3 regions of the Apilactobacillus sp. EABW-1NA genome follow, and region 3 is predicted to be linked to each of the others. Evidence: predicted binding sites of a transcription regulator. Region 3 holds the regulator's gene; each other region holds the start of a gene.
What was found. Region 3 encodes CtsR, which represses protease genes until heat stress. Its sites were predicted from a motif close to TTGGTCAAAAAAGGTCAAANA; they were not measured.
Positions count from the first base shown of each region.

Region 1: a site for CtsR is predicted at 3,827-3,847, ahead of OEZ61_RS05465 (ATP-dependent Clp protease ATP-binding subunit). Genes of this name have one in related genera too.
Region 2: a site for CtsR is predicted at 6,335-6,355, ahead of OEZ61_RS03125 (ATP-dependent Clp protease ATP-binding subunit). Genes of this name have one in related genera too.

Region 1 covers NZ_JAPDKO010000016.1:2,878-13,674, forward strand. Annotated here, with positions in the region: gene OEZ61_RS05440 (lysylphosphatidylglycerol synthase transmembrane domain-containing protein) at 1-682, opposite strand, end outside; gene OEZ61_RS05445 (glycosyltransferase family 4 protein) at 685-1,707, opposite strand; gene OEZ61_RS05450 (glycosyltransferase family 4 protein) at 1,716-2,903, opposite strand; gene OEZ61_RS05455 (phosphocarrier protein HPr) at 3,143-3,409, opposite strand; gene OEZ61_RS05460 (ATP-dependent metallopeptidase FtsH/Yme1/Tma family protein) at 3,478-3,708, opposite strand; gene OEZ61_RS05465 (ATP-dependent Clp protease ATP-binding subunit) at 3,889-6,060, shown strand; gene OEZ61_RS05470 (MucBP domain-containing protein) at 6,162-7,205, shown strand; gene OEZ61_RS05475 (peptide chain release factor 3) at 7,225-8,802, opposite strand; gene tagD (glycerol-3-phosphate cytidylyltransferase) at 8,911-9,321, opposite strand; gene OEZ61_RS05485 (AI-2E family transporter) at 9,359-10,468, opposite strand; gene recX (recombination regulator RecX) at 10,500-10,797, opposite strand, start outside.
Region 2 covers NZ_JAPDKO010000007.1:24,645-35,441, forward strand. Annotated here, with positions in the region: partial or broken gene OEZ61_RS03090 (aldehyde dehydrogenase family protein) at 1-454, shown strand, start outside; gene OEZ61_RS03095 (putative sulfate exporter family transporter) at 540-1,550, opposite strand; gene OEZ61_RS03100 (hypothetical protein) at 1,711-1,950, shown strand; gene OEZ61_RS03105 (DHA2 family efflux MFS transporter permease subunit) at 1,994-3,370, opposite strand; gene OEZ61_RS03110 (MarR family winged helix-turn-helix transcriptional regulator) at 3,373-3,795, opposite strand; gene OEZ61_RS03115 (amino acid ABC transporter ATP-binding protein) at 3,910-4,647, opposite strand; gene OEZ61_RS03120 (amino acid ABC transporter substrate-binding protein/permease) at 4,644-6,089, opposite strand; gene OEZ61_RS03125 (ATP-dependent Clp protease ATP-binding subunit) at 6,499-8,595, shown strand; gene OEZ61_RS03130 (GtrA family protein) at 8,641-9,012, opposite strand; gene OEZ61_RS03135 (methylenetetrahydrofolate reductase) at 9,434-10,201, shown strand; gene OEZ61_RS03140 (malolactic enzyme) at 10,262-10,797, opposite strand, start outside.
Region 3 covers NZ_JAPDKO010000010.1:46,047-56,843, forward strand. Annotated here, with positions in the region: gene OEZ61_RS04190 (DNA-directed RNA polymerase subunit beta) at 1-1,017, opposite strand, end outside; gene OEZ61_RS04195 (ATP-dependent Clp protease ATP-binding subunit) at 1,284-3,782, opposite strand; gene OEZ61_RS04200 (CtsR family transcriptional regulator) at 3,798-4,265, opposite strand; tRNA gene OEZ61_RS04205 (tRNA-Pro) at 4,391-4,464, opposite strand; tRNA gene OEZ61_RS04210 (tRNA-Arg) at 4,477-4,550, opposite strand; tRNA gene OEZ61_RS04215 (tRNA-Leu) at 4,574-4,659, opposite strand; tRNA gene OEZ61_RS04220 (tRNA-Gly) at 4,673-4,744, opposite strand; tRNA gene OEZ61_RS04225 (tRNA-Thr) at 4,749-4,822, opposite strand; tRNA gene OEZ61_RS04230 (tRNA-Leu) at 4,844-4,927, opposite strand; tRNA gene OEZ61_RS04235 (tRNA-Lys) at 4,963-5,035, opposite strand; tRNA gene OEZ61_RS04240 (tRNA-Val) at 5,039-5,111, opposite strand; gene serS (serine--tRNA ligase) at 5,344-6,627, opposite strand; gene OEZ61_RS04250 (deoxynucleoside kinase) at 6,905-7,546, opposite strand; gene OEZ61_RS04255 (amino acid permease) at 7,664-9,121, opposite strand; lysine riboswitch at 9,227-9,405, opposite strand; gene OEZ61_RS04260 (GNAT family N-acetyltransferase) at 9,445-9,942, opposite strand; gene OEZ61_RS04265 (alpha/beta hydrolase) at 9,998-10,797, shown strand, end outside.

The DNA of each region.
Region 1 (10,797 bases), on a different contig from region 3:
GCTTCCATTGTTTAGCGATTCTGATGCTTTCCATATGGAATGTATCGATTTTGTTGTCTAACATCTCTTTAAATGAAAGATACTTTTCATCCTTCATAAAGATTTTAAGTGGTTTTACCAAATTATCAACCAGTTTCTTAGTAAATGTATACCAATACATGATTAATAACAAGGCGACAATGACAAATAGGTGAACGAAGAAGCCAAACAATACCAGTAAAGCTAGATAGTGTAGCTTTTCTTCCACGTATTGAAAACCGACAATAAGACTCAAAATGAAATTAATTACTATCATGGTTTGAAAGACAACAAACTTCATCAAGAGCGTTGAACTGGCCTTACCAGCATCCACGCCCGTTTGAACCATTACATATAGTTGTCCTGGTTGTCCACCTGATGAGAATGGTGTGATTCCGTTGAATAGTTGTTCTACCAATGGAACTCTAATCGCATCCCACCAAGTAAAGTGATCAACTTGGGTATCCACGATTGTCTTAGTAACCACCGCCTCTAATCCTAAGTATAGCAACATGCATAGAAAGGCAACGGCAATCCACCACCAATTAATAGTAAAAAAATCTGCAATCAATACATCCATATTGATATCTCTGATGAAATACCAAAAAATCAGTATCCCGATTATAAACATCATAAAGAACGTTATTACATTTCTCTTCGACATTACTATCCCTCTTTTATCTGACCTTTATAGAATTTATGCCAAATTGAAGCTAGATGATCTTCTGAATAGTAATCAGATGCAGCTAGTGCTTTATCAGACAATTCTTTTAGTTCATCTCGATTATCAATTAAGCGATTTAAACTATCATTCATTTCTTCAAAAGTAGTAAATGGTTCATAGTAACCACTGATGATTTCTTTATATAAGTCTAAACTTCTAAGCATTACTGGAGTTCCACAAGAGAATGCTTCCAGTACTGACATTGGGAACAATTCGTTAAATGATGGTAGTAAGAATAAATCAGCAATATTGTAGTATTGAACTAATTTATCACGGTCCACAATTCCTGGGAATTTAAGGTTTGCGGGTGGATTATCTACCAAGAGTTTTAAGTTCTTGTATCCATCAGTAATTTTACCAAATGAAAAACCACCTGCCCAAATAAATTCGACATTTGGGTTTTCCTCAGCTAGTTTGGCAAAATCAAGAATTCCCTTTCTAGTTTGCACCTGACCAGTTCCCACTACGACGAACTTGTCTTTATCGATACCAAGTTCCTTTCTAGCAGCCATCTTTTCGTCTTCGGTGAAAGGATAGAATTCCTTCTTGCTTACGAAGTTTGGAATGTAAGTAATTTTGTCACGATTAATCCCGTATGCTTCCAACTTAGGTATAAAAGTTGGATTAACTACTACAATATGTTCCATTCGTTTGTAAAACGCAATTACATATTTATAAAAAATCCATTTGATTGGTTTGGGCAAACTCAAGCTTCCTTCCAATGTTTCTGGTAGGAAGTGCACATACCCAATTCTTCTTCCACGTTTCTTTTGAAATGTAGAGAAGTAATATCTTAGATTAATTGTATGGTAGTGAGTAATATCAGATTTCTTCGGATCATTGATTTCAATGTCAAACTCATCTGAAAAACGCTTTTCCATTAATTTAATTAACTCTAGATAGGCACTACCAACTCCTTGTCCCTTTACCTTGTCGGCAGTTGAAAACATATCTATTTTTATCATAAATCCTCCTAGTCGCTTATCCCATTATCATCGCTAAATTCTTTGTTGAAATCTAATTGGGCACTCTTATAAAAAGCCACAATTCGATTGGCAAAGTTTTCAGATGATATTTCATGTAACTTAGTTTGTCTAAGTTCTTCCTTTGATTGATCTGGTTTAGCTTTAGTTTGATTCAAGTATTCCAATACGCTTGAAACATAGCCATCTTTATTTGAGAAGGTCATCCCTAATGCCTTATCACTTAATAGGTCCTCAGTATATGGACTTGATGCAACCACTACCTTAACTCCGGCAGCCATTGCTTCAATATAAGTTAAACCTTGTGATTCAGAATTAGATGTCGATACAAACAAGTCGGCATCTCGGTAATATTTATATACCTCATCGTTATTAATTTCACCAACGAATTTAACGTTGGCATTTAGCTTCATGTCATCGACTTGTTTTCTCAAGTCTTCTCCGGCTGGTCCATCCCCAACAATCACTAATTGGGTTAATGGTTTGTCAGCCAAGATTGTTGGCATGCAATCAATTAATTCTTTGATGTTCTTTTCGTAAGCCAAACGACTCACTGATAATAACACAGGAGCGTCCTTATCTACCCCTAAATATTTACGTAAATCAAAATCAGATTGAGTCGCAAATTTATTGATATTAATTCCGGTTGGGATAATCCTAATCGGACTCTTTACCCCGTATCTAACTAACGTGTCTAATACTTTTTTACTTGGCGCCACTACCCCTGACATGTTGTGACAAAACGCTAAGGTTGCATCTTTAACATGTACCGGTCTTAATAGCTTACCCTTTGCTACGTAATGCAAGTAGTCTTCATACATGGTGTGATAAGTATGTACACATGGGATTCTTAAGAACTTCGCAACGAACTTACCGATGATTCCCATTGAGAACTCAGTCTGTGTATGAATAATGTCCAAGTTAAGTTTCTTAGCAATTTGATAAGCTTGGATCATTCCCCTTACCGCGATTCTGCGGTCAGTAAAAGAAATAAAGGGGATACTGGAAAATCTAAAAATATTCTTTTCGTATGTGGCCTTATCAACGTGAGGGTCAGTTGTAGTAAAGATATACACCTGATGACCATCTTTTTCCAATTGATCTTTTAATGTCTTAATGGATGTGGCAACCCCACTGACCTGTGGAAAATAAGTATCCGTAAAAATTCCAATATTCATAGTAGCACCTCCTTTTCTTTTATTATTAATTATTTGTAATTATATTGTTTTGCTGTTTGCATTGCAAACTCATGTGAATGCCATAATTCCCTATTTTAATAAAAAAAACGAGCCAGAACAATTCTATCGAAGTAGTTGTTTCCATATTCGTTCAATAATGACAATGAACTATTATGACAACCATACATAAAATATTTCTGACTCATTATTTTAATAAACGTACCATATATAACTTGTAATTAATCAGTTAATCCTTCATCTTTGAATGACTTTGCAATTGCTTCAATTGCGTCTTTTTCGTCAGGACCATCAGCAATAACAGTTACTTCAGCATTTTGACCAACACCTAATGACATAACACCCATGATTGACTTTAAGTCAACAGTGTTGCCAAGGTATTCTAATTTTAATTCTGATTTGAATTTAGTAGCAGTTTGAACTAAAAGTGTTGCAGGACGAGCATGGATTCCAGTTTCAGAAACAACTTTAAATTGACGTTTTTCCATTTTGAAAATCTCCTTTTATTCTTATACTAATTTTAGAATATCAATTAATGTGATAAAACTCAACATTTTTAACTATTGGTACCACTATCAGATAGGTAAGTATACGTAATTACACCGTTCTGATCGGCCTTCCCTATCACGCGCTTTCTGGTATCAAAGTTCATGTATGCAACTTGAAACTCAGTGAACTCGTCGGGTTTGACTACCAATTCTTTGATTTTGTTGTCTTTTAGGTCATTTAATAATTCAGTATAATTCTTATCTGCGATAATTATATTCCCTCTTTCAATATATATTATATACGATTGCTACTAATTAAAACATATCATAATTAAAAAATATGAAAAAAATAGACATTATTTTAATCTAATCAAATTGCTTGCACTAAATTTACGATGAGTTATAATATTTTTACAAATGGTCAGTAAAGGTCAAAACAATCTTTAACCATTTAGTTGTTTTCAGAAAGGAGCAGTCGTATGAAATGTGAAAACTGCCATATAAATGAGGCAACCATTCATTTACTCGTCAATTTCAATGGCGAAAAAAGACATATTGATATTTGTCAGGACTGTTACCAAAAATTGAGTCAACAATCCGAACAATATCGTAACAATGGAGGTGTTGATATGATGAATGATCCATTTGGTTTCAGTAGCTTAGATGACCTATTTAACGCGATGAATCAAAACAATCAAAATTCTATCCGCCGTCCTGAGAACAATCAGCAAAAAAATAACAATAACAACAATTCCAACTCTGTGTTAGCAAAGTATGGATATGATTTAACCGACTTAGCAAGAAAGAACAAGATTGATCCTGTTATCGGTCGTGATAAGGAAATCGATCGTGTGATTGAAATCCTAAACAGAAGAACCAAGAACAACCCTGTTCTAATTGGTGAAGCCGGTGTTGGTAAGACTGCTGTCGTCGAAGGACTAGCGCTAAAGATTGCCCATCACGAAGTTCCAGATAAATTAAAGAACAAACGTGTCATCAGATTAGATGTTGTATCCATTGTTCAAGGAACATCCATGCGTGGTCAATTCGAACAAAGAATGCAAGAACTAATCAAGGAAGTTCAATCCAACAAGAACATCATTTTATTCATTGATGAAATTCATGAAATTATGGGTGCCGGTAATGCCGACGGTGCCATGGATGCAGGAAACGTTTTAAAGCCTGCTTTAGCTCGTGGTAGTTTCCAACTAATTGGTGCTACTACATTAAACGAATACCGTGGGATTGAAAAAGATTCAGCACTTGCTCGTCGTTTCCAAACCGTCCAAGTTGATGAACCTTCATTAAAACAAGCTCTTCATATCTTAAACGGTATCAAGGGTCGCTACGAAAAGTATCACCACGTCAAATACAGTGATGATGCCATCAAGGCTGCGGTTTACCTATCAAACCGTTACATCCAAGATCGTTTCTTGCCAGATAAGGCTATCGACTTAATCGATGAAGCCGGTTCTAAACTTAATATCAAATCAGACGTTAAGTCGCCTGATGATTTAAAGGAAGAACTAAGCAAGTGTGAAAGCGAAAAGAAGGATGCCCTACAAAAGGAAGACTATGAAAAGGCCGCTTTCTATCGTGATAAGATTGAAGAACTTAACTACAAGTTAAAGGACTTCGACGAATCCGATAATACCTACCCTACTGTATCTGCGAAGGATATTGAAGGAATTATCGAATCGATCACCAAGATTCCTGTTGGTCAATTGCAAGAACAAGAACAGGATAATCTAAAGGACTTAGACAAAAAACTTGCTGGTAGCGTCATTGGACAAAACCAAGCAATTGAAAAAGTTGCTCGTGCTATCAAACGTAATCGAATTGGTTTCAACGGAACCGGTCGTCCAATCGGATCATTCCTATTTGTCGGAACTACCGGAATTGGTAAGACTGAACTTGCAAAGCAATTAGCTAAGCAACTATTCGGTTCCAAGGAAGCAATGATTAGATTCGACATGTCCGAATACCGTGAACCACATTCAATTTCTAAACTAATTGGTTCACCTCCTGGCTACGTTGGTTATGATGAAGCCGGTCAATTAACCGAAAAGGTAAGAAGAAATCCATACAGCCTAATTCTTTTTGATGAAATTGAAAAGGCTCACCCTGACGTTTTACACGCCTTTCTACAAATCCTAGATGATGGTCGTTTGACCGATTCTAAGGGAAGAACCGTATCATTCAAGGATACTGTCATCATCATGACAAGTAACGCCGGTACCGGTGCCTCCACCGCTAGTGTTGGTTTTGGTGCTGAAGCTAATAACAAGACTCATTCAGTATTGAATAAGTTGGGTGATTACTTCAAACCAGAATTCCTAAACAGATTCGATGACATCGTCGAATTTAACCAACTAAGCAAGGATGACTTGAAGAAGATTGTCAGCTTGATGCTAGACAACGTTAACAAGATGCTTAAAAACCGTGGTATCACCATCGATGTTTCTGATGCTGCCAAGGATAAACTAGTCGAAAAAGGCTACAACCCAGAAATGGGTGCACGTCCACTTCGCCGTGTAATCCAAGAAGAAGTTGAAGATAAGGTCGCGGACTATTATCTAAACAACCCAAGTAGCAAGCACCTAAGCGTTGAGGTCAACGATGAAAACAAAGTATTCGTTAACGCAAAATAATTGAACAGATATAAAAACAGCTAAGACTTATTCTTAGCTGTTTTTTTAACTTTTTTTGTACTATCATATGTTAATATGGTTATTAGAGAGGAGGAAAAGGTATGTTTCATTTTATTCATGACATCATTCGTTTGTTTAAACCCAAACGTCAACCAGATGAACCACAAGCAAATGACTTCACAGATTTTACAACGCAAACCGTTGATGAACCTGTAGAAGCACCCACCGATAATATTGAAGAAACCCCTTCCCCTTCTCCTTCTCCTAAACCAAGGGCAAAAATGACTATCTACTATGTAGATGAAGACGGTCACTATCTTCATGAGTTCAACGTAATTCACGGATTTGTTGGTGATCCAGTCAGTTTCATCATCCCCGATTTTGATCACTACGTTTTATTCAAAATAATGGGTGTTTCCACCTACATGCAAAAAGAAGATAACGAAGTCACCCTTCAATATAATCGATTGAATGGAAAACCAGTTAATATTTTCTTCATTAACTATGATACATATTCAATGATTCGTCTTCCTCAAATGGCTATCGGTAAATATAACAACGAATTTCAAATTAACATCCCAGAACTATCTGGTTTTAAACTAATCAACTATTCAGGTGATTCAAACGGTATCTTTGATGACTACATGAAGCATTTAATAATCTACTACCGTCGAAACGATTGGCACAGCGTCCAAAAGGACACGTTCTACATTCGTTTAAGAGAATACACCAGAGTTTACAACGATACTAACGGTGATGTGCTTCACGTCTTATTACCAAAGAAAAGTATTTGGAAAGTATTCTATCAAGTCACCACTGACGACGCTCTGTGGTTAAACATCGGGCCAAACCAATGGATAGTCGATAGAAACTTTTTTAGAATGCAATATCCATTCGCTAAAGAACTAACTAATACAGATTCATGGAATATTAAACAAGTGCACTACCCTGCTACAATTGAAAATGATAACCATCAGAGTGTGGCCGTGTACAACTTCCCTTACGGTAGCTGTATTGGATTCCTCCACAATGGTAACTCGTTCATCGTCACTCAAGAAATTGTTGATCAAAACAATGTCCAATGGGTCGAAATTAATAACCTGCACTACATCGTTTCCGATGACGTAAAAAAAGAGCTTAGATAATATCTAAGCTCTTTTTGTTTTATAGTTTTGATGTAAGTTCTACATCTGGATACTTTTCCTTGAACCAACGTTCAGCAAATGAGTTTTCGAATAAGAACAATGGATCGCCATGACCATCTTTTACCAAGATGTTTCTAGATGAAGACATCTTTTCGTCTAATTGGTCTGGGTTAATCCAACGAGCAGTCTTGCTACCCATTGGTTCCATTACAACTTCAGAGTTGTATTCATTTTGCATTCTGAATTGGAAAACTTCAAATTGAAGTTGACCAACGGCACCTAGAATGTAGTCACCGGTAGTGTAAGATGTGTAAAGTTGAACCGCACCTTCTTGAACTAGTTGTTGGATTCCCTTGTGGAATGATTTTTGTTTCATAACATTCTTAGCAGAAACCTTCATGAATAGTTCAGGTGTAAATTGAGGTAGCTTGGTGAACTTAACATCACGTTTGTCAGAGTAAATGGTATCACCGATTTGGAAGTTACCAGTATCGTATAAACCAATGATGTCACCAGCTACGGCGTTTTCAACGTTTTCACGAGTGTTAGCCATGAACTCAGTCACGTTAGATAGACGCAGTTTCTTTTGGTTTCTTTCCAAAGTAACGTCCATCCCACGTTCAAACATTCCAGAACATACACGCACGAATGCAATACGGTCTCTATGTTTAGGGTTCATGTTAGCTTGAATCTTAAAGATGAAACCAGTGAATTGTTCATCTTCAGGTTTTACTTCAACGTCGTTTTCAGTTTCGTGTTCACCTGGTTTTGGTGCAAAGTTTAGATAAGCATCTAAGAAAGTCTTTACCCCAAAGTTAACCAAGGCTGAACCGAAGAATACGGGAGTTTGTTCACCATTCTTAATCTTTTCTTCGTCGAATGGATTACCCGCTTCAGTGATTAAATCCATGCTTTCTTTAGCATCTTGGTAAACACTGTCGTCAGCTAACTTGTTGTCTTCTAACAAGTTACCGTCTTCATCCAATGGTAAGTATGGATTGTTTTCATCTTCTGGACGGTATAGTTCGACACGTTTGTTGTATCGATCGTATAGTCCTCTTAGAATTTTTCCTGAACCGATTGGCCAGTTCATTGGGTATCCTTCGATTCCCAAGACATCTTCTAGTTGACTGATTAATTCCATTGGGTCTCGACTATCACGGTCAAGTTTGTTCATGAAAGTAAAGATTGGAATTCCACGCATCTTACAAATTTGGAATAATTTTTTAGTTTGTGGTTCAATCCCCTTGGCAGCATCAATAACCATGACTGCAGAGTCAACGGCCATCAAAGTACGGTAAGTATCTTCTGAGAAATCTTGGTGCCCAGGGGTATCCAAGATGTTGATACGCTTACCAGCGTAATCAAATTGCATCACTGAACTAGTAACGGAAATTCCACGTTTCTTTTCAATTTCCATCCAGTCAGACTTTGCAAAGTTACCTGACTTCTTAGCCTTAACAGTACCGGCTTCACGCACAATTCCACCAAACAATAGTAATTGTTCAGTAATTGTAGTCTTACCAGCATCCGGGTGAGAGATGATGGCAAAAGTACGACGTTTATCAACGCTTTGCTCTATTTTTTTATTACCCATTATTCGAATCCTTCCGTTTTATAATATATAAATACAATTGTAACATATTAAAACAATCTTCCATATGTGAATTAAAAAACATCCCCGATTAAATCGAGGATGTCTTTTTTATTTCTTCCAATCGTCTTCGTCAGTAAGACCTAAGTCTTTCTTGATCTTAGAAGTTGAAATACCTTCAGTTCTTGGTAGGTAAACGACTTTACAGTAGTCCTTTAGGAAGTCGAACTTGCCTTCCCAGTCATCTCCCATAACGAAGATGTCGATGTTGTTATCAACAACGTCTTTAATCTTTTGGTCCCAGTTGTTTTCTGGAATCACGTGATCAACGTAACGAATAGCTTCTAAAACATACTTTCTGTCTTCGTATGAAGTGTAAGCCTTCTTACCCTTTTCAGCGTTAAATTCGTCGGTAGAAACACAAACTGTTAAGTCGTCACCTAATTCCTTGGCACGTTTTAATAAACGAACATGACCCTTGTGTAGTAGGTCAAATGTTCCATAAGTAATTACTTTTGTCATATTATCTCCTGCTTTGTCTCTCTTTGTTTTTGCTAACTCACTTGTGTGATTGTTCAATCATCCAAATACTGTAGATGTATTGCACGACCACTTTCACAACGGCATATAGTGGAATTGCTAGAATCATTCCCATTAAACCAGCAATATTTCCGGCAGCCATTAAGATAATTATAATGGTTAGTGGATGAATATTCAAAGACTTTCCGATTACATTTGGATAAACCAAGTTACCATCTAGTTGTTGAACAATGATTACCACGATTACCACCCATACTAATTCGCTGACACTGGTAGAAAGCGCAACGAATACTGATGGCATGATTCCGATGTATGGACCAACGTATGGAATGATATTACAGATTCCGGCAAACACCCCTAATAGTAGTGCATACTTTTGGCCGATTAGAACGTATCCGATGGATGTGAATACACCAACGAATAAACATTCGATCATTTGACCACCAATGTAGTGAGAAATGGTGTCACTCATCTTGCCTAATAGCTTGATGGTTCTACGACGACTTCTTGGTGGTAACATCTTAGCGATGTTTGGAATCATCTTGTGACCATCCTTTAGCATGTAGAACAATACCACTGGAACGGTAATCATCACAATCACGGCTGAAGCAGCGGTTGAAATGATTGATCCGACACTAGAAGTAATTCCACCTAAACTGTGTTGGAAGTAGTTGTAAACGTAACTTTGTAGTGAGGAAATGTATTCAGATGAATAGAATTTCTTAAAGATACCTTTTTGACTGTGCACTTCCACATAATGGTTAATGTCGTCTGCAATCTTTGGTAGGTTAGTAACCAAGTTGGTTACCTGCGTTACCAAACGTGGTAAAAATGATGAAAATAGATATACGATTATTCCAATTAGAAATATGTATACAATCAAAATTGCCCAGTTACGGGAAATTCTTTTGGTTTTACTAATTTTAATTTTCATTATTAGATTAACCACTGGGTTTAACATGTAGAACAATACCCCGGCGATTAGGATTGGCATGAATACTGCTGAGATAAACATCCCAATTGGGCTGAAAATAAACTCAAGTTTTGTACATATCCAGATAATGCTTACGACCAGTAGCAATTCCACTGTCCATAGGATTATCGAGGAATTTTTAATTTTATTAAACATATTCGAAACCTCCAATAACCATTATACCATTTTATTCATCCATATTTTTATCATCTATGAATGAATTGATATCATCCATATCAAACCCCTTGCGGTAAAGTGCTTGCTTGGTCTTCATGACTCTTTGCATCCCATCGTACTTACGATTACGATGCCAAATTTTGTCACCCTGTTGTCTCAATAAATCCATTTGGTCTTCTTCATCGACTTGAAAGTCCATATCCTCCATGACGCTTAAAACTACGTCGGTTGGGTAACCCTTCTTCATCAATGCTAGTTTGGTCTTATCCAAACGGTTCTTGTACGCGTCGCGCTTGTGTTTCTTAAAG
Region 2 (10,797 bases), on a different contig from region 3:
TGGTGTTAACGGACCAATCGCTGGTCGTTCAGCTAAGCAAATTGCTGACATGGCCGGAATTGAAGTTCCAGAAGGTACTAAGGTATTGGCCGCAGAACTAACTGAAGTTGGTCTTGACCACTTACTTTCAGGTGAAAAGCTTTCACCAGTTGTATCAGTATACAAGGTAGCTGATTCTGACCATGCATACGATACTCTAGAATCAATCCTAAACTATGGTGGATTAGGTCACACTGCCGGAATTAGATCAACTGATTCTGATGTGATTACACAATTCGGTATCAAGATGAAAGCCTGCCGTATCCTAGTCAATACTCCTTGCTGTCTAGGTGGTGTTGGTAGCATCGTTAACGGATTGGAACCTTCACTAACTCTAGGAACTGGTTCATGGGGATTTAACTCTATTTCACATAACGTTACAGACTTTGATTTACTCAACCTTAAGAAAATTGCTTACCCACGTAAGAATAGTAACTTTGAAGAACTTATTAAAAAGTATATGTAATTAAAAAAGACTAGGCATTTGCCTAGTCTTTTTATTATGCGTGAATTAATAGTTTGATTAAGATTAGTGCCACGATGGTTTGAATTAGCCCAACTGAAACACTGTAGATAGCAAAACGCTTTCCGGCTTTTAGGAACGCTTTTAAGTTTAGACGTAAACCGATAGCAGCTAGCGCGATGATTTCACACCATGAGCTCAATAGGTGAGCGGTGTTTCCGATGAAAGCTGGAAGGTGGAAGAAACTATTTAGGATACAGAAGATTAAGAACCATAGAACGTACCATGGTAGGAAATCAATCTTACCTTTCTTCACTTCTGCCTCAACTTCTTTTTCGGCGTTAGCTAATGCTTCGTTTTTAGCATGAATGCGTGCAAACACAGTTACCACAACTACTAACATGATGATTCGCATAATCTTGAATAGAGTCGCGAATTGGACAGTAGTTTGGTTAACCATTGTTGCACTGGCGATAACTTGTCCAACTGATTGAACGGTACCACCAATCAAGGCACCACGTAGCATGTCAACGTGACCAAATACCATGGTACCGATGACTGGAAGAGCTAGCATCATTACGGTTCCCATTAGGTTTACCAATGTGATACTCATACCGGCATCTTCATCGGAAGCGTTAATGACTGGCTTGATGGAAGCAATTGCGGATGATCCACAAACCGCGTTACCACCGGCCATGCAAAGGTAAATTCCTTCACCGAAGTGAAGCCATTTACCAATCATGATGGCTGCGATAATGGTGATGGCCATTTGGATGATGATGAATAGTAATCCAGACCAGTGTAATTGAAGAATGGTTTGGAAAGTGATGGTAAGACCAAGTAGCATTACTGAGTATTCTAGTAATCGTTTTTCAGCAAACTTGGTACCAGCACTTAGAACTGGTTGCTTTAAAACGGTGTTACCCAACACAATTCCAATTAGGATTGCGATGGTGGCTCCACCGATGTTTGGAATAATAGCTGTAAGAAATTGACTAATAATTGCAATAATGGTTGCAGCTAGAAATCCAATGGTACGTTTTTTAATCGTATCAATCATATGAATTTCTCCTTTATTTATAATATTTAAATTATATCACGTGAGGCAAGGCTTCTAAACCGTTGAATTATTAAGCTTTAGTTAATATGATTTTGATAATATTGACATATCACGTATAATTATAAGTAATAGGAGTGATAATTTATATATGTGGAATATAATTGCGATTCTTTTATTTATTTTTGCAATTTATGAAGTGGTCAAGAGTATTAAAGACCGTGGTGTCGTCAGAGACATCTTGAACAATTATGACAACGTCGTTAAAGTACGTGCCATGATTGAAGAACATAATGATGATAGCGAGATTGTTAACGCTATTAAGGATGAATTCAATGTTAGATTCTATCCTGCAACTAGAATTTTTATGAGTGTCAAAAAAATGAAGTAAAACAAAAAGCCTAACGTTTAACACGTTAGGCTTTTTTTATTTGTTATTTGCGTTTTACAACGGAATTTAAGATTAGACTAGCAATCGCGATTAATACTAGTAATAGAATCAACGCGTGAAGTGATCCAACCGCAGTTCCGTTTGCTTCGTTACCGCTACTCAATTGACTGATAGTAATGATAGCTGAAACGATGGAAGTGGCGATGGCACCTGAGATTTGTTGGATGGTGTTGAAGACGGCATTTCCGTCGGTTCTTTGTTCACCATTTAGTTGGCTTAATCCACTTGTCATGATGTTACCAAATGATAATCCCATGCATAGCATGTAGATTACGTAGAAGATTAAAATCATGGCGTTACTCAAATGAGTACCGAAGATGGTGAATAATACCAAACCAATTAGTCCGAATAACATTCCTAATGCTAGTGGCTTGTAAGCGCCGAAGCGGTCGTACAAACTACCGGATAGTGGGGCAAAGATTGCACCAATTGCGGCACCAGGTAATACCAATAAACCAGCGATGAATGCTGATGAGTGGTTTACGATTTGCACGTAGTTAGGCAAGATGAATGATAAACCTAGTGTAATGAATTGTAGGATAAAGAATCCAACAATGTGACCAGCGAACTTGTGGTTTTGAAGAACTGAAAGATCCAAGATGGCATTCTTACTTCTAATGCAGTGAATGTAAAGGGTAATTAAAGCAATCACGCCAATGATGATTGGAAGAGTGACAACGGCACTTAGGATATTGCCAGCACCCATGTTTGAGAAACCATAAACTAGGCCGGTGAAGGTAATCACGATTAGGATTAGGCCGACAAAGTCTAAGCTAGTCTTTTCAATTGCACGTTTTTGTTCGATGTTCAAAACACCCAAGATTAAAGAAATCACTAGGATTGGTAATAGGATGGCGAAGATGTAACGCCAACCGATTGAAGATACCACAATTCCACCGAAAGTAGGACCAACGGCAGGGGCAATGGCGGTAATCAAGTTACCAACCCCCATCATCACACCGATTTTTTCGGCAGGAACTTGATCCAAGATGATGTTAAACATCAATGGTAGTGCAATCCCTGTTCCAAATCCTTGGATAACACGACCTAGTAATAATACTGAAAATGTTGGGGCGCATAGGTCGCACACAACCCCTAGAATAAATAGTAAATTGGCAACGATAAATAATTGCTTGGTTTTAAAATTACGGTTCAATATTGCGGAAAGTGGTACAACAATTGAAACGATTAGTAAATAGATTGTGGTCATCCATTGAACAGTACTGGTACCGACGTTAAAGTCGTGCATCAAAGTCGGAAATGTGATGTTCATTGAAGTTTCAATGACAACACCACTAAAGGACATGATTCCAGCTGCGATGACTGATAGTAATGTCTTTAATGAAATTTTGCTATCCATTATTAATCCCCCATGTGTTTAATGATTTTATCTAAGCTACTCTCTAGGGCATCGTACTCTTCATCAGACAAGAAACTATGGATTTGCTGTTGCGTTTCAACCATGAACTTTTGAATGTCGTCTTCGTATTGAACAGCTAAATCGGTTAGGATAACCTGTTTTTGACGAGCGTCCTTGTTCGATTCAACACGTCGGACTAATCCCTTATCTTCCATTCGCTTCAATAGCGTTGAAGCGGTGGAACGACGGATGTTGAATTCGTGTTCGATGTCCTTTTGAAACATTTCTTGATCGTAAAACAGGGTCAAGAAGTCGATTACGGACATCTGCATACTTGTTAAATCGTATTGAATCGCAAACTTATCAAATTTTTTGGTAAGTTGGGTTGATGCAATTTTTAGTTGTCTTCCAATATTTTCTGTCATGAATATCACTTCCTAGATTTTGTTAGCATGCTAACAATTATAAAAGGGAAAAAATAAAAATGCAAGCGAAAAATGAACAAAAAAAGAACCCCGCATAAGCGAGGTTCTTTTTTACTATACTTCCAAAATCTTTGATAGGAATGATTTTAGACGATCGTTCTTAGGGTGGTTGAAGATTTCATCTGGAGTACCTTCTTCTTGGATGATACCGTCATCAACGAATACCACACGGTCAGCAACTTCTTTAGCGAAGCCCATTTCGTGGGTAACAACAACCATTGTCATACCTTTTTCTTTAGCTAGCTTCTTCATAACGTTTAAAACGTCACCGACCATTTCAGGGTCAAGGGCAGAAGTAGGTTCATCGAATAGCATGATGTCTGGGTTCATTGCTAAAGCACGGGCGATAGCAACACGTTGTTTTTGACCACCGGATAGTGAACTTACTGAAGCGTCAAATTTGTTTTCCAAACCAACAACTTCTAGTAACTTCTTAGCTTGTTTTACAGCATCTTCTTTTGTTAGCTTACCTAATTCAACAGGGGCTAACATGATGTTTTTACCAACTGATAGGTTGTTAAATAGGTTAAAGTGTTGGAACACCATACCGATTTGTTCACGAACCTTATCAATATCAACACCTTTTTTGGCGATGTCAGTGCCATGAACAACAACTGAACCTGAAGTTGGTTCTTCTAACTTGTTTAAAGTTCTTAATAGAGTTGACTTACCAGAACCAGAAGGGCCGATAATAACAACTACTTCGTTATCTTTAACTTCAAGATCTACACCACGTAAGACATGGTTGTCTGCGTATTGCTTGTGTAAATCGGTTACTTTAATTTTGCTCATATCTTAGCTCTCCTTTTTACCCAGTTTGATAGCCAAGTTAATAGGGTGATTACAACTAGGTAGATAATTGCAACCATTGCCCAAACTTTGAATCCTTCAAGGTTTCTAGCGATGATAATCTTACCAGTTTGAGTAAGTTCTAGAATACCGATAATTGATAGGATTGAAGTATCCTTCAAGGTAATGATGAATTGGTTAATGAATGATGGAACCATTAGCTTAACACCTTGAGGTAGGATAACTCTTCTCATTGACTTACCGAATGGTAAACCAAGTGATCTAGCGGCTTCCATTTGACCTTTATCAACTGATTCAATACCACCCTTAACGAAGGCAGCAATGTATGCCCCTTCATCTAACATCAATGTGATAACACCGGCTATGAATGCAGGGATTCTAGTACCGGTTAATGTAGGAATACCTGTGTAGATGAATAATGCTAGAACCAATAGAGGCATACCTCTAAATAAGTAGATAACTGTAGCGGATAACCAACGGAAGAACTTGATAGGTAGAACTCCGAACAATCCAAAGATTATACCAAATACTGTAGCGAAGAAGATTGAAACAATTGTTAACCATAGTGTTTGTAGGAAACCTTGCCATAAGAAAGTCTTGTTTTGCTTCAAGATACCAAAGAATGAGTGATTGTCTTCAGCATTCTTCTTGGAGTTTAAGTACTTGTCCATAATCTTTTGGTATTCACCTGTTTTCTTTAGGTGAGCAAGACCAGCGTTGAATTTCTTTACTAATTCTTGGTTAGTACCTTTTTTTACACCAAATGCAATTGGTGTACCTGCAGCAGGTTTAGTAACAATTTTTAACTTAGTACCTTGGTTGATACCGTACTTTAATACGGGTTCGTCATCGAAACATGCAACAGAGTTTCCAGTTAAAACATCTTCATAGACGTTGCTTGAATCATCGAAAGTACTGATTTTAAATCCGTATTTCTTTTGGATTGATTGGGCGTATTGAGCACCGGTAGTACCGGTCTTTACTGCAATAGTCTTACCCTTAAGATCATTTAGACTCTTAATGTCGTTGTTAGTTTGTGATACAGCCATAACAACTCCTGAGTTGTAGTATGGTGTAGAAAAATCGAATGATCCTTTACGTTCGGGAGTAACTGACATACCAGCAATCATACCGTTTAATTGACCAGATTGAACGGCTTGGATAGCACCGTTAAAACTAGTAGGCTTAAGATTGATCTTAAAACCTTGATCCTTGGCAATTGCTTTCATTAAGTCGATGTCAATTCCGACGTATTTATTGTTGTCGTTTGCATATTCAAATGGTGGGAAAGTAACATCTGTACCAATTTGATAAGTCTTTTCTGCAGCATTTGATTTAGTAGGTGCTGAGAATAAACCGAATGCAACGACTAATCCAACAGTTAATACCATTAACCATCGAATTACTGATGAATGTCGCTTCATTAGTAAAACCCCTTTTCAAGTAAAATCTTTTCCACGTTATCTTTCATAACATTGTATGTTTTTATCATATCAGAACCGGCAAGCGTTGTATATCTGAAAACACTATTTTTTTAAAAAAGTTAAGCTTCTATGTTATAAAATATGACATGTTAATGGATGTATAAGCTGGAAGTCAAAACTTTATAAAAATTTTACCTTTGATAAAACCTTTATGTATCAAGGGTTTTCGACTCTTATGTAAGGAAAAGGTCAAAAAAGGTCAAATTTAGTATTGAATTATGTAATTTGGGTGGTATTATATTCTTTAGATAAGGAAATAAGAGAATAATTAAAAGCCTTATCTAATACATGCCGTGTTTGGCTAATGTATTTGAAAATAAAATATTATATGAAATGTGAGGGATGTACTATGGCAAGAAGTCCATTTGATCCATTTAACGATGATTTTGACAAAATTTTTAACCAATTTTTAGGCGATACAGGTAACTCAAGTGCCCAACGTCGATACATGATTAATGGTCAAGAAGTTACCCCAGAACAATTAGAAGAACTAAGAAGAAGTGGCCAACTACAAGGTGGTCAACCTAATACCCAACAAAAAGCTACATCTAATAAAGGAGGAATTCTTGAAAAGTTAGGCCGAAACTTAACTCAAGAAGCTAGAGATAATAAGTTAGATCCAGTAATTGGAAGAGACAAGGAAATCCAAGAAACTGCTGAAGTATTATCAAGAAGAATCAAGAACAACCCCGTGTTAGTTGGTGATGCCGGTGTCGGTAAGACTGCCGTTGTTGAAGGTTTAGCTCAAGCAATTGTTAAGGGTGACGTACCTGCATCAATTAAGAACAAAGAAGTTATTAGTATTGATATCTCTGGTCTAGAAGCCGGAACTCAATATCGTGGTAGTTTTGAAGAAAACATTCAAAACTTAATTAAGGAAGTCCAAGAAAAGGGTAATGTTATCCTATTCTTCGATGAAATCCACCAAATCCTAGGTGCTGGTAATGCCGGCGACGAAAGTGGCTCCAAGGGATTAGCAGACATTATCAAGCCTGCATTATCTCGTGGTGAAATTACCGTTATCGGTGCTACTACCCAAGATGAATACAGAAACACAATTTTAAAGGACGCTGCTTTGTCTCGTCGTTTCAACGAAGTGCAAATTAAGGCGCCAAGTGAAGAAACTACTTTAGAAATCTTGAAAGGTATTCGTCCATTATACGAAGAACACCACAATGTGATTTTACCTGACGAAGTATTGAAGGCTGCAGTTGACTACTCAGTTCAATACATTCCACAAAGAAGTCTACCTGATAAGGCCATCGACTTAGTAGATATGACTGCTGCACACTTGGCTGCGCAACACCCAGTCTTAGATCAAAAGCAAATCGAAGACGAAATTGAAGCTGAAAAGAAAGCTCAAGAAGATGCTGCAGCTAAGGAAGATTACGAATCAGCTTTAAACCACAAGAACAAGATTGAAGAACTACAAAAGCAAATTGACAACAAGAGTGACGAAAAGAAAGTCACTGCTACTGTCAATGATGTTGCTAAGTCAGTTGAAAGATTGACTGGTGTTCCTGTTGCTAAGATGAGCAGCACTGACATCGAAAGATTAAAGACTATGGGTGACCGTCTAAAGGGCAAGGTGATTGGCCAAGACGAAGCCGTTGCCGCAGTCGCTCGTGCTATTCGTAGAAACCGTGCTGGTTTTGACGAAGGTAACCGTCCAATTGGTTCATTCTTATTCGTAGGTCCTACTGGTGTAGGTAAGACTGAACTTGCTAAGCAATTAGCTAAGGACATGTTTGGTAACAAGAACAATATTATCCGTCTAGATATGTCAGAATACTCCGACCCAACTGCTGTTTCCAAGTTGATTGGTGCTTCAGCTGGATACGTTGGATACAACGACAACAACAATACTTTGACTGAAAAGGTCCGTAGAAACCCATACTCAATCGTATTGCTAGATGAAATCGAAAAGGCTAACCCACAAGTGCTAACACTTCTATTACAAGTATTAGACGATGGTCGTTTAACAGACGGTCAAGGGAATGTGGTTAACTTCAAGAACACCGTTGTAATTGCTACTTCAAATGCCGGATTCGGTAACGAAGCGCTTACTGGTGATGACGACAAGGACAAGAAGTTAATGGATCGTTTAGCTCCATACTTCCGCCCAGAATTCTTAAACAGATTCAATGCAATCGTTGAATTCTCCCACTTAACAAAGGATGACTTGAAAGAAATTGTCGACTTAATGTTAGCAGACGTAAATGCTACATTAGCTAAGAAAGACATGGATGTTGTCGTATCTGATGACGTTAAGAATCACTTAATCGAACAAGGATACGACGAAGCCATGGGAGCTCGTCCACTACGTCGTGTAGTTGAACAAGAAATTAGAGACAAGATTACTGACTTCTACCTAGACCATGAAGACATTAAGCACTTAAAGGCTGAAATGGAAGATGGTACTGTCGTAATTAGTGAAAACAAGTAATCTGAATAATAAAGAAGAGACCGTTTTGTAGGAACGGCCTCTTTTTTATTTGAATACCCATAGTTTACTTAGTATAAAGTTAACTGGAACGGTCACAATTAATGTTAATACTGGGACAATTTGTTCGTTAATAGATGTGTAGACAGACAATAGGTATGTTAATAGTACTGTTAAACACCAAGTGAACACGTAGGTAGAATAATATTTAATCGCGGTTTTAGTAACGTTTCCGCTAGTTTTGAATACCCACTTTTTATTAATGGTTAAACCAATCAAAGTAGTGGTACCATATCCGATTGCCATGGCAATGGTAGGAGATGTAATCCGCCATAGGCATGTATAAATTAAATAGGTTAGTATTGTGTTAATGAATCCAACGATACCAAACTTGAAAAATTGCTTAATTATATCAATCATTTATCTTCTCCGTGTGAAATCATTTGAACTTATATAGTAGTATATACCAAAATTATTTTTTATATGGAAATCTTTTAATAGTATGCTATTATGATTTCAAAAAAATTTAAATATTAAAAAGCGAAAGTGGGAAGTTAGTATGATTAAGCTTCTAAGATATATTAATTTGGTAATAGTTTCGATTTTGACAGGGATTTACTTATTTGGTCCAGATAAATATCAAAATACTGCGTTTTTTATTCTATTTGTATTGAATTTAATCTGCCTTGCTGCGACATATATCAGCAAAAAACGTAAATAAATTATGCAGACGATTTGACTTGTGTAAATAAAGATAAAAGAGGCTTCCAATAAAAGGAGGCCTCTTTTTTATACGGATGGTATATAATGAAATCAATAACTAATCAAAAAGGAGATTCGCATGTCCTTACAATATTCTTTTGAGATTACACCCAACATTGATCAAGTTAACCTGGATGGTTTATTAAAACTACATCCAGAATTCATCTCGATTACTGATAGAAACCACGACATGGATAACCTGCTACAAAGCATTCAAATCGCTGACTACATCCATGCTAATTCATCCGTTGATGTCGTCATTCATCTGACCGGAATCGACAAGGATGAAAAGGGAGTTCAAGAGATGATTGATTTGATGCAACAACACAATATCCACAGTGTGCTGGCGTTGCGTGGTGATAAGTTGTCTCAAAATGATACGGCGGTGACATTTCCACATGCAGATCGACTAGTTGAATTTATCAAACAACAATATCCACATGTGAATATCTCTGGAACTTGCTATCTAAATAGTAGTGACGAAGAAATGAAATGGTTGAGACAAAAGATTGAAAAGGGATGCACGAATCTAATTTCACAATTTAGCTTTGACGCGAATGATTACGTTGATTATTTAAATCAAAACCAAATTGATACGCCAATCTGGTTTGGGATTATGCCACTGATTTCGAGATCACAAGCAGAAAATATGCTGAGTTTAACCCATTCGACTGCTCCAGATGAACTAAATGCTTTGATGAATCAATATAAAGATGAGTTCGGCGAAGGTGGTGTTCGATACACCGCGGGGATGATTAATAAAATTAAACAAGCGGGTGCTAACCACATTCATTTGTATTCATTAAATAATGCGGAAAATACCGAAAAGATTATTAATATAATTTAGCGCACAAAAAAAGACGCCCTTCGGCGTCTTTTTTTATACACACATCATCTAAAAGAGAGATTAATACTTAGGTTCCCACTTAGTGTCTTCGATAGCTTTGTCAACATCTTTGATGTCTTCACGTGTAAGACCACGTTTTACAGCGCTATCGGCAACGGCCTTAGCTACAGTAGTTGAGAATTGATCCAACTTAGAAACTGGAGGTAAGACAGCAGCACCTGGTTTGTCAGTGTCGACAATACCACCAAGTGAGTGGGCAGCTGCGGAAATCATTTCGTCATCTAGAACAGTTGCTGTAGCAGCAATTGCACCTAGACCTAGACCTGGGTATACAAGGGCGTTGTTAGCTTGACCGATTTGGTAAGTAGTACCGTTGTATTCAATATCGTTAACTGGAATACCAGTACCGATAAGAGCTTTACCGTCAGTCCATTTTAGTAAGTCTTCAGCCTTAGCTTCAGCCAACTTAGTTGGGTTTGAGATAGGGAAGATGATTGGACGTTCAGTGTGAGCAGCCATTTCCTTAACGATTTCTTCAGTGAAAGTGTTTGGTTGAGTTGAAGTACCAACTAAAATAGTTGGGTGAACTTCTTTAA
Region 3 (10,797 bases):
AGTGTATGCCTTGAAGTCTTCGCGGTCCAAGTATGGAGCTAATTCCTTCATGACATTCTTATCAATTACAGTACCCTTCTTAGCAATAATTTCACCAGTATCTGGATCAGCTAAAGTTTCAGCAAGGGTTAATCCTAGTAAACGAGTCTTTAGGCTTAACTTGTTGTTAGTCTTGTATCTACCAACAGGAGCCATGTCGTAACGTTTTGGATCGAAGAAACGAGTAGTCAATAGGCTACGAGATGAATCAGCAGTCTTAGGTTCACCCGGACGTAGACGTTCGTAAATGTCCTTTAATGCTTCTTCAACACGTGAATCTTCTGTGTCTTTGTGGACATCTTTTTCAAGAGTCAATGAAAGACTATCATTGCTACCCAAAATTTGAGTAATTTCGTCATCTGAACCGAAACCTAATGCACGAACTAGTTCAGTAATTGGTAGCTTTCTAGTTCTATCAATACGAACGTATGATAAGTTCTTTGCGTCAGTTTCGAATTCCATCCAGGCACCACGGTTAGGAATTACAGTAGTACCATAGCTGATACGTCCATTCTTGTCTTCTTCTTTGTGGAAGAATACACCAGGAGAACGAACTAATTGTGAAACAATTACACGTTCCGCCCCGTTAATAATGAAAGTACCTTGATCAGTCATCAATGGGAAATCGCCAAAGAATACATCTTGGGTCTTAATTTCACCAGTTTCATGATTGGTCAATTTCAATGTGATATGAAGTGGAGCTGAGTAGTTAGCCTCATGATCTCTTGCTTCATTAACAGTGTACTTAGGTTCTAATAATTGGTAATCAACGAATTCTAAGGATAGTTTTCCTTGGAAATCATCAATTGGCATAATGCTGTTAAACATTTCACGCAAACCTTCATCTAAGAACCACTTGTATGAATCGGTTTGAATTTCAATTAAATTAGGTAAATCAAGAACTTCCTTGATTTGAGAGTAACTTCTACGAATACGGTGTTTACCATATTTAACTAAATGTCCTGCCAAGTTCTTCACCCCTCCAAAAATTTCTACGTAAGTGAAATATTACAATTGTGTTACAAATGCATTTTTTTACCCTTTTTATCTAAAAATGAGCAAAAAAAAACCAAAATAAGCAATTCAAATTGAAGCTTATTTTTGGTTAATATAGGCGTGTCTGACGGACAATAGATCGCCGACACACATTTCACTTCGTAGTTATATATTTAGTATGATACTCTCGAAGGTATACAAAGTCAAGATTTAGACAATAAAAAAGAGGGATAATTCCCTCTTTTTTATTATGCCTTAACGGCTTCTTTTTTAGTGATTGTAATCTTGCCTTTAGATGCTCCGATTGAAACGTCATCCCCTGGTTTAATTTCACCAGAAAGAATTTCTTCAGAAACTTTATCTTCAACATCGTTTTGCAATGCACGACGAATTGGACGTGCACCGTATTCAGGATTGAAACCATTCTTAGCAATTAATTCGATTGCTGCTGGAGTCATCTTCACGTTGATTCCTAAGTCGTGAACTCGTTTCAATAAATCGTTAGCCATTAGCTTAACAATTTCTTGAACTTGTTTTTCGTTTAGTTCGTGGAAGATGATTGTTTCATCGATACGGTTTAAGAATTCTGGTCTGAAGAATCTCTTCATTTGTTCTTCGACCGTCTTTCTCATTAGCTTGTAGTTTTCATCGTCATGATCTAGTTCAGCACCAAAACCAACAGTCTTCTTATCACGTAGTGTTCTAGCACCTAGGTTAGAAGTCATGATTAGGACAGTATTTCTAAAGTCGACATGTCTACCTTTAGAATCTGTTAGGTATCCATCATCTAATACTTGTAGTAACAAGTTGAAGACATCTGGATGAGCCTTTTCTACTTCATCGAATAGGACAACTGAGTATGGATGTTGTCTTACCTTTTCGGTCAATTGGCCACCTTCATCGTATCCAACGTATCCTGGAGCTGAACCAACCATTCGAGAAGCTGATTCCTTTTGCATGTATTCTGACATATCAATTCTGATAATGTCATCCTTTGAACCAAACATTTCTTCAGCTAAGTCCTTAGCTAATTCAGTCTTACCAACACCGGTAGGACCTAAGAAGATGAATGAACCGATTGGTCTATTTGGATCCTTGATTCCACTTCTAGCACGTCTAATTGCACGTGATACGGCAGAAACGGCTTCGTTTTGACCAATAATCTTCTTGTGTAGGATTGATTCTAGGTTAACCAAACGCTTGCTGTCAGCCTTAGTCATCTTAGTTACTGGAACCCCAGTCCATTCTGAGACAACCTTAGCGACATCTTCACCGGTTTCTTCGATATCGAAGTTGTGGTCTTCTTGACGTTGCTTTTTGATATCAGCGGTTTCTTGACGCTTAGTCTTTAGTTCTTCTTGTAGTTCTTGTTCCTTTTGACGAAGTGAAACGGCATCTTCGAAGCGTTGTTCTTCGATGGCACTTTCCATTTGAGTACTGTATTCGTTAATCTTGTTTTCTAGTTCTTCTAATGGATTGTTTTCGTCTAGGTTGTTGATTCTAACCATTGCGGCTGCTTCATCCATCAAGTCGATTGCCTTATCAGGTAGGAAACGGTTGCTGATGTATCTGCTTGATAAATCAACGGCCTTTTCAATCGCATCATCGGTAATCTTTACTTGGTGGTGGCTTTCGTACTTAGGACGAATTCCCTTTAGGATTTCGACAGCTTCATCTCTAGTAGGTTCATCAACTGAAACAGTTGCGAATCTTCTAGCTAATGCACCATCTTTTTCGATGTACTTTTGGTATTCATCCAAAGTAGTAGCACCGATGGTTTGAAGATCTCCTCTTGCAAGCGCAGGCTTTAGGATGTTAGAAGCATCGATAGCTCCTTCAGCACCACCGGCACCCATTAGAGTGTGTAGTTCATCAATGAATAGGATTACATTACCAACTGACTTGATTTCACTGATAATCTTCATTAAACGTTTTTCAAACTCACCACGGTACTTAGTACCAGCGACTAGAGTTCCCATTTCAAGCATCATAATACGCTTATTTTGCATGTCTTCTGGAACTTGTCTGTGAGCAACCTTTAGTGCCAAGCCTTCAACAACAGCAGTCTTACCTACCCCTGCTTCCCCGATTAGCACTGGGTTGTTCTTAGTACGACGACTAAGGATTTGAATTACACGTTTGATAACATCGTCTCTACCAATAGTAGGATCGATTAGACCATCTTTGGCTGACTTAGTAAGGTCAGTAGCAAGTGAGTCTAATGTAGGAGTAGTTCCATTGTTTCGAGCTGCTCTAGTTCCTGGTAGTGGAATGTTCTTTGAGTTTGAACTTGAATCGCCTGGGAATCCCATCTTGCGTAATAGCACCTTCTTTACGTCGTTTACTTCGACCACGTTTAGTGCCACTAGAATTCTAGCAGCTAAAGTGTCTGGAGTATCTAAGATGGCAAGTAATAAGTGTTCTGTTCCTATCTTAATTGCACCGTATTTCTTCGCAATTTGGCCAGATAAGGTCAAGATTGCTTCAGCCTTAGGTGAGTATGGTAGGTATGTGTCCTTGTCTGAATCGGTTAAGTTACCGTATCCAACCAAGATTTCCATTTCGCCTTTAATATCATCTTCGTGTACATCGCATTGCTTTAAGGCTGACTTTGCGATGCCGTTATCTTCCATAGATAAAGCTAGTAATAAGTGTTCTGTCCCAATCCCTTGGTGGCCAAACACTTTGGCTTGTTCTTGTGCCAAAATCAATACGTTCTTTGCGCTTGGAGTAAAAATGTTATCCATATCGTGCCTCACTTTCTAGCTTTTGTATCTTAAATGATCAAGTATTGCGACCATTATATTCGCTCTAATCTCATTTTCAAGTAGTTTGTTGCCAACGGCTAGTGTCTGCTTGTTAATAGATGCTAACACTAAATCGGCTTCATTGTCAGTAATTAGATCATTTAACACCAAAGTGTTGATAATTGCTTTACCCTCACGTTGTGTTAAATCGTCGCCAATGGCATTAATCAGCGTATCTAAAATATCTATATTATCAAGCAGCTTCACCTTTTCAATGCGGATATATCCACCGCCACCACGTTTACTTTCGACTACGTATCCATTTTGAATGGTAAACCTAGTCTTAATAACGTAGTTAATTTGTGATGGAACCACATCAAAATGGCTGGCAATATCAGATCTACTTATTTCGACTCTCTCGTCTTCAGCAATCATTTCCTTTAAATACTTCTCAATAATATCCGAAATATTCTTACCCTGCATAATACCACCTCTTTCTTTGACTAATTCTGACTATAATTATACGGACTTATATTGAAAATGCAAAGATTTTTAACGAAAAACAAAAAAGAGAAAACAAATTAATGTTTTCTCTTTTGGTTATATTATCGGGAAGACAGGATTCGAACCTGCGACCCCCTGGTCCCAAACCAGGTGCTCTACCAAGCTGAGCTACTTCCCGAAAATAAAAAAATGCACCCAGTAGGAGTCGAACCTACAACCTTCTGATTCGTAGTCAGACACTCTATCCAGTTGCGCTATGGGTGCATAATAGTATTAAATTATTGAAATGCCGAGGACCGGGATCGAACCGGTACGGTTATCACTAACCGCAGGATTTTAAGTCCTGTGCGTCTGCCAATTCCGCCACCCCGGCAGAACTATGCAAAAGCGGAAGACGGGATTCGAACCCGCGACCCCCACCATGGCAAGGTGATGTTCTACCACTGAACTACTTCCGCATAATGCCGACTAGATGATTCGAACACCCGACCTCTTCATTACTAGTGAAGCGCTCTAGCCAACTGAGCTAAGTCGGCAGCAATTATGCAAATTGCAAATGCGGGCGAAGGGATTCGAACCCCCACTTCCATAAGGAAACTAGAACCTAAATCTAGCGCGTCTGCCAGTTCCGCCACGCCCGCATGATTATATTAAAATGTATATGGCATAGAGCCAATGAGCCGTGGCAGGTTCGAACTGCCGACCCTCTGATTAAAAGTCAGATGCTCTACCGGCTGAGCTAACGGCTCATATGGAGGATACAGGGCTCGAACCTGTGACCTCCTGCTTGTAAGGCAGATGCTCTCCCAACTGAGCTAATCCTCCATGAGGTCTTCCAAGTTATCTCTTAACAAGACAACTATTTAATAATATCATTTCTTTCAAGTGATGTCAACAAGAAATTTTACTTAATTGTTGATATGACTTGCTTCTGAGCCGTTCTCTTTAACTCAACAAAAGATATTATATCTAAATTTCTGCTATCTGTCTACCCTTTTTTTCAAAAAAATAAAAAAGCGACAATCTTTCGATTATCGCTTTAGTTATAACTATTCAATTAGTCTTCTTTTTCGATCTTAGTCTTACCACCCATGTATGGTTGTAGTACTTCTGGAATGTTGATTGATCCATCTTCATTTTGGAAGTTTTCTAAGATAGCAGCTACAGTTCTACCAACAGCTAAGCCAGAACCGTTTAGAGTGTGAACATATTGTAGTTTACCATTTTCATCCCTGTATTGGATGTGTGCACGACGTGCTTGGAAATCAGTGGTGTTTGAACAACTTGAGATTTCACGGTAACGACCTTGAGCTGGCATCCATACTTCGATGTCATGAGTCATTGCAGCAGTGAAACTCATGTCACTAGTAGTTAATGTGATTACATGGTAAGGAATACCTAGCATCTTCAATAGGTCTTCTGCATGTGCAGTAATGCTTTCTAGTGCATCCCATGATTGTTCAGGTTTAGTGAATTGAACCATTTCTACCTTATTGAATTGGTGTAGACGAATTAGACCTCTTGTGTCTCTTCCGGCACTACCAGCTTCTGATCTAAATGCTGGTGATAGTGCAGTGAACTTAACTGGTAGTTTGTCTGCATCCATTACTTCATCTCTGTAGTAGTTTACCAATGGAACTTCGGCAGTAGGAATCATTGTTAAATCACTGTCAGCAATTTCGAAACCGGCCTTTGTTTCCTTAAACTTAGGGAATTGACCAGTACCAAACATTGATGCTGAGTTTACCATGTATGGTGGTAATACTTCTTTATAACCAGCCTTAGCATTTTGGTCTAAATAGAAGTTGTAAATGGCACGTTCTAGCTGTGCACCTGCACCCATGTAGTAAACAAAACGACTACCGGCAACCTTAGCACTTGCTTCGAAGTCTAAGATGCCTAACTTTTCACCTAAGTCCCAGTGATGTTTTGGTTCGAAGTCAAACTTACGTGGTTCACCGTATTTTCTTAGTTCAACGGCACCTTCTTCAGTCAAACTAACTGGAACGTCATCTGCTGGAATGTTTGGTAAGTGCGCCGCTAAGTCTTGTTGATCTTGTTCAACTTTTTCAAGTTGTTCATCTAATTCCTTAACTTCCTTACCTACTTGTTGCATTTCAGCGATGGCGTCAGCAGCGTCTTCCTTGTTACGTTTTGCTTCCGCAATTTTCTTTGATACTTCGTTCTTCTTAGCTTTTAATCCTTCACTTTTTACGATTAGTTCACGACGCTTTTCATCGTAACCTAATAGTTCATCGATTGTTTCAGCTTTGATATTTCTAGTAGCTAACTTTTCCTTTACCCAGTCAGCGTTTTGACGAATCATTTTCATATCTAACATAGTAAATACCTCCAATTTTGCAAATAAAAAAGAAGACCTCCATCCATTGGGACGAAGGTCTTCTTTTCGCGGTACCACCCAAGTTCTTAGCACATGCTAAACACTCGTTTGGAGATAACGGTCACCTGCCGTGTAGCATTACCTACCCGCTTTTGCGTATGCCGGAATTTCGACTTGCAATTCACACCAACCATTGCATCTCTTTGTTGTCTACTTAAAAACATACCTTGCGTTTATTTGTTGACTCAATAATATTATAAAAAAATGTGATTGGCAACTATTTTAAGTTCAATTCAGCAATTTTTTCATCAATTTGTTTTAGAACTGCTGCTAAATCTTCTTCGTTTTCGATAAAGTCAAACTTATCACCGTCGATTTGCATCTTAGGAGATAAATCGTAGTTGTCATACCAGTCGTTGTAACGACTATTTAAGTCTTGGTAATAGTTGTATAGTTCTGGATCTTTATCCACTTGTTCGTAACTTCTACCACGTTTTTTGATTCGTTTTAACATGGTATCGAATGAAATGTTGATGTGGATTAATAAATCAGGATTCTTTTGGTTCAATGAACCAGGAATTTCTTCCATCATATTTTCCAACAATGAATCGTAGATATCAGCTTCAGTTGAAGTGGCACGTTTCATATCAGCATTCAATCTAAATAGTAATGAATCTTCGTAGATAGAACGGTCCATAACACTTAACTTTTCGTTGTGGGCCTTTTCAATATTGTTTAGACGTGTATTTAAGAAGTAAATTTGTAATAAGAATGCATACTTCTTAGGATCCTTGTAAAACAATGGAAGAATTTCGTTATCGTCCACTGATTCGTAATACCCAGTTGAATCAAGATGAGCAGATAGGATCTTAGTTAAAGAGGTTTTTCCGGCTCCAATGGTTCCAGCAAGTACTATCATAATAATCTCCTTAATTTCGTTTTCTAATATACTATTTTAATACATTCAAGTCGTTTTGAATATGAAGAAATTGATGGCAAACAAAAAAGATGCCGTTAAAACGGCATCTTCATTATATTATTTTTCTTCATCTCTTAAATCAGAAGGAGATACATCAACCTTATCTAGAGGAATTAGATGTGTCTTGTGCTTAATCTTGTAACCAATGTATAGAATTAATACAAGTGGTACTGAGATGTAAGTAATTCCGATTTGTTCCCAATCCCAGTTAGCAAATGAGTTTACGTTTTGACCACAAATAACTAAGATACATAGAATTAAAGTAATGATTGGTCCAATTGGGAACCAAGTAGCATGGTACTTCAATTCGTCTAGTGAATGACCTTGCTTGATGAAGGCTCTTCTGAAACGGTAATGTGATAGTGCAATTCCGACCCAAGCAATAAAACCAGTAAGACCAGAAGCGGCAACTAACCATAGATAAATTTGTGGACCTTCGATACTTGTAATGAAAGTAAGTAATGCAATCACAGTAGTAACTGTTAAGGCACCAACTGGAATACCGCGACGGTTAGTCTTACCCATAGCCTTAGGAGCGAATCCTTGGTGAGCCATTGAGTAAAGCATTCTAGTTGAAGCATACATTCCTGAGTTAGCTGATGAAATGACTGAAGTTAAGATAACAGCGTTCATAATAGAAGCAGCGGCTGCTAAACCAGCACGCTTGAATACGATTGTAAATGGACTAATTGCAACATCGGTAGCACTTGAACCTAATAGATCAGGACTAGTGTAAGGAATGATTGAACCAATTACGAAGATTGCTAGGATGTAGAATAAGATAATTCTCCAGAAAACATCCTTGATCGCACGTGGAACGGCTTCTCTTGGGTTATCTGATTCACCAGCAGTAATACCAACTAATTCAGTTCCTTGGAATGAGAAACCAGCGACTACGAATACCGCTAAAATCATTGGAATACCACCAACGAATGGCGCTTGCTTGTAAGTGAAGTTAGATAAACCAATGTAGTGGCCACCCATGATACCAAAAATGGTTAAAACACCAACAGCTAAGAAGATAAAGATTGTAATAACCTTAATCAATGACATCCAGAATTCTGTTTCACCGAATGACTTAACTGATAATGCGTTCACACAAAGGATTAGTGCTAATGTAATCGCACTGAAAATCCAACCTGGCATGTGTGGTAACCAGAACTTCATTACTAAAGCTGCAGTTGAGATATCAACGGCAACGGTAATTGCCCAGTTGAACCAGTAGTTCCAACCCATGGCAAATCCAAGCGCTGGGTCAACGTACTTACCTGCGTAAGCCGCGAATGAACCTGAGATAGGTGTGTTGGTTGCCATTTCACCTAAACTAGTCATTAAAAAGTAAACCATTAGTCCCATTAATAAGTAAGCAACTAATGCTCCACCAGGTCCCGCTTGGCTAATAACTGAACCAGAGGCAACGAATAGACCGGTACCGATTGAACCACCTAAGGCAATCATAGAAACGTGTCTAGTCTTTAAACCTCTCTTTACATGATTATTTGAGTTTTCACTCATGATGTATTTCACCCTCTATAAGTATTTCTAAGAGGTGCCGATAATAACTAAAAAAGTCTCTTCCTGTAAACACAAGAAGAGACCATAATAATTTCTTTTAATTATTGATCACAAAGCACTCCGTGGAATTAACCACGACAGTCTCTAGCCTATTAAGCTAGAACCCAACAAACTCGATTCATAAGGAATCGGTCGTTTCGGCAGACATCCCCTTTCACCATCAATCGTTGTCGCCCTATCGACTCATGATGGCTACTTTTGTCAGCTGCGCCTCTTCTTAGATTTCTACAACATTATATATTAATGTCTTTACGATTACAATACTATTTTACTTTCATTTCAAAAACGAGGTTGTCTTCGTATTCATCCACCTGTGTAAAACCTAAACTGTGTAAAACTTTTTGCGAAGGTAAATTACGGGCTTCAACCGTTGCTTCGACCACCTTTACGGGTGCTTTTAGACAATTTAAAACCTCACCCAATGCATAGGTCATGTATCCACGCTGTTGATAACTTGTGTTAATAAAGTAACCTAATTCGATATTTTCGTAATCCGGTTCAAAGTTATCCCCAATTTCCGGAAAAATATTAATAATCCCGATTAGTTTTCCACCGTTGATAAGTCGAATTGCATACGTTTTATTGGTATCATTTTCGGATTCGAACAGCATATGCACCTTTCTTTCATCGTTAACTGGCTCAAAGCCGGTCTTTTTGGCTAGTTGTTCATCGCGCATCATTTCATAATAGTCGGCAAAATCATCTGTGCGTAACTCAGTGACTGCCACTTCTTTTTCAGGTGAATTATTCTTTTTATCCACAATCATTATCTCCTTGCGTTAAAATATATGTAAAACATATTTGAGAGGTGCTTACATGAGAATCATCAGAGAATCGATTCGTCAAAACTCAAACGCTTTTCTTCAAGGATATCTTAAATCAGCAGATGTGCAAACTAATCAATACAAATATCCTGCCGTAATCGTCGTTCCCGGTGGATCTTATACTCACATTTCACTCCACCAAGCAGAAAGCTTTGCACTCAATTTCAGTGCCAACGGTTACCAAAGTTTCTATCTAAGATACACATTCGAACAAGAAGCAATGCCACTAATGCCCAATCCACTAGAGGAATTGGCCAACAGCATCAAATACATTCGAGAACACGCCAACGAATTCAATATCGATGAAAGTAGAATCGTGATTGCCGGATTCTCCATTGGTGGTCATATCTGCAGTCTCTACAATGACTTTTATCACACCGATTGGATGCAAAAACTAGCCGGTGTGGATAACGCAGAGATTTTGAAACCAAATGCGGTTATCCTAAGCTACCCTGTGACTAACTTAACCTGTGGTTTCCCTAAGGATAAGGAAAGCATCTTAAACTGGGTATCAGATGAACAACAAGTAAAGGCTGACGAACACGTTTCAGCTAAAAACATGCCAACATTTATCTGGCACACCGCCGACGATCCATTCGTTCCTGTGGAAAACGCGCTTAAGTATTCCATTAAGTTAAACGAATACAATGTGGATAATGAATTACACATCTTCCACCACGGTCCTCACGGAATGGGACTTGCCAATAATATTACATCCTGGAACGAAGATTCCAATAACGCCCGTGTCGCCGAATGGTTTGACCTTGCCATTACCTGGTTAGATGAAATCTG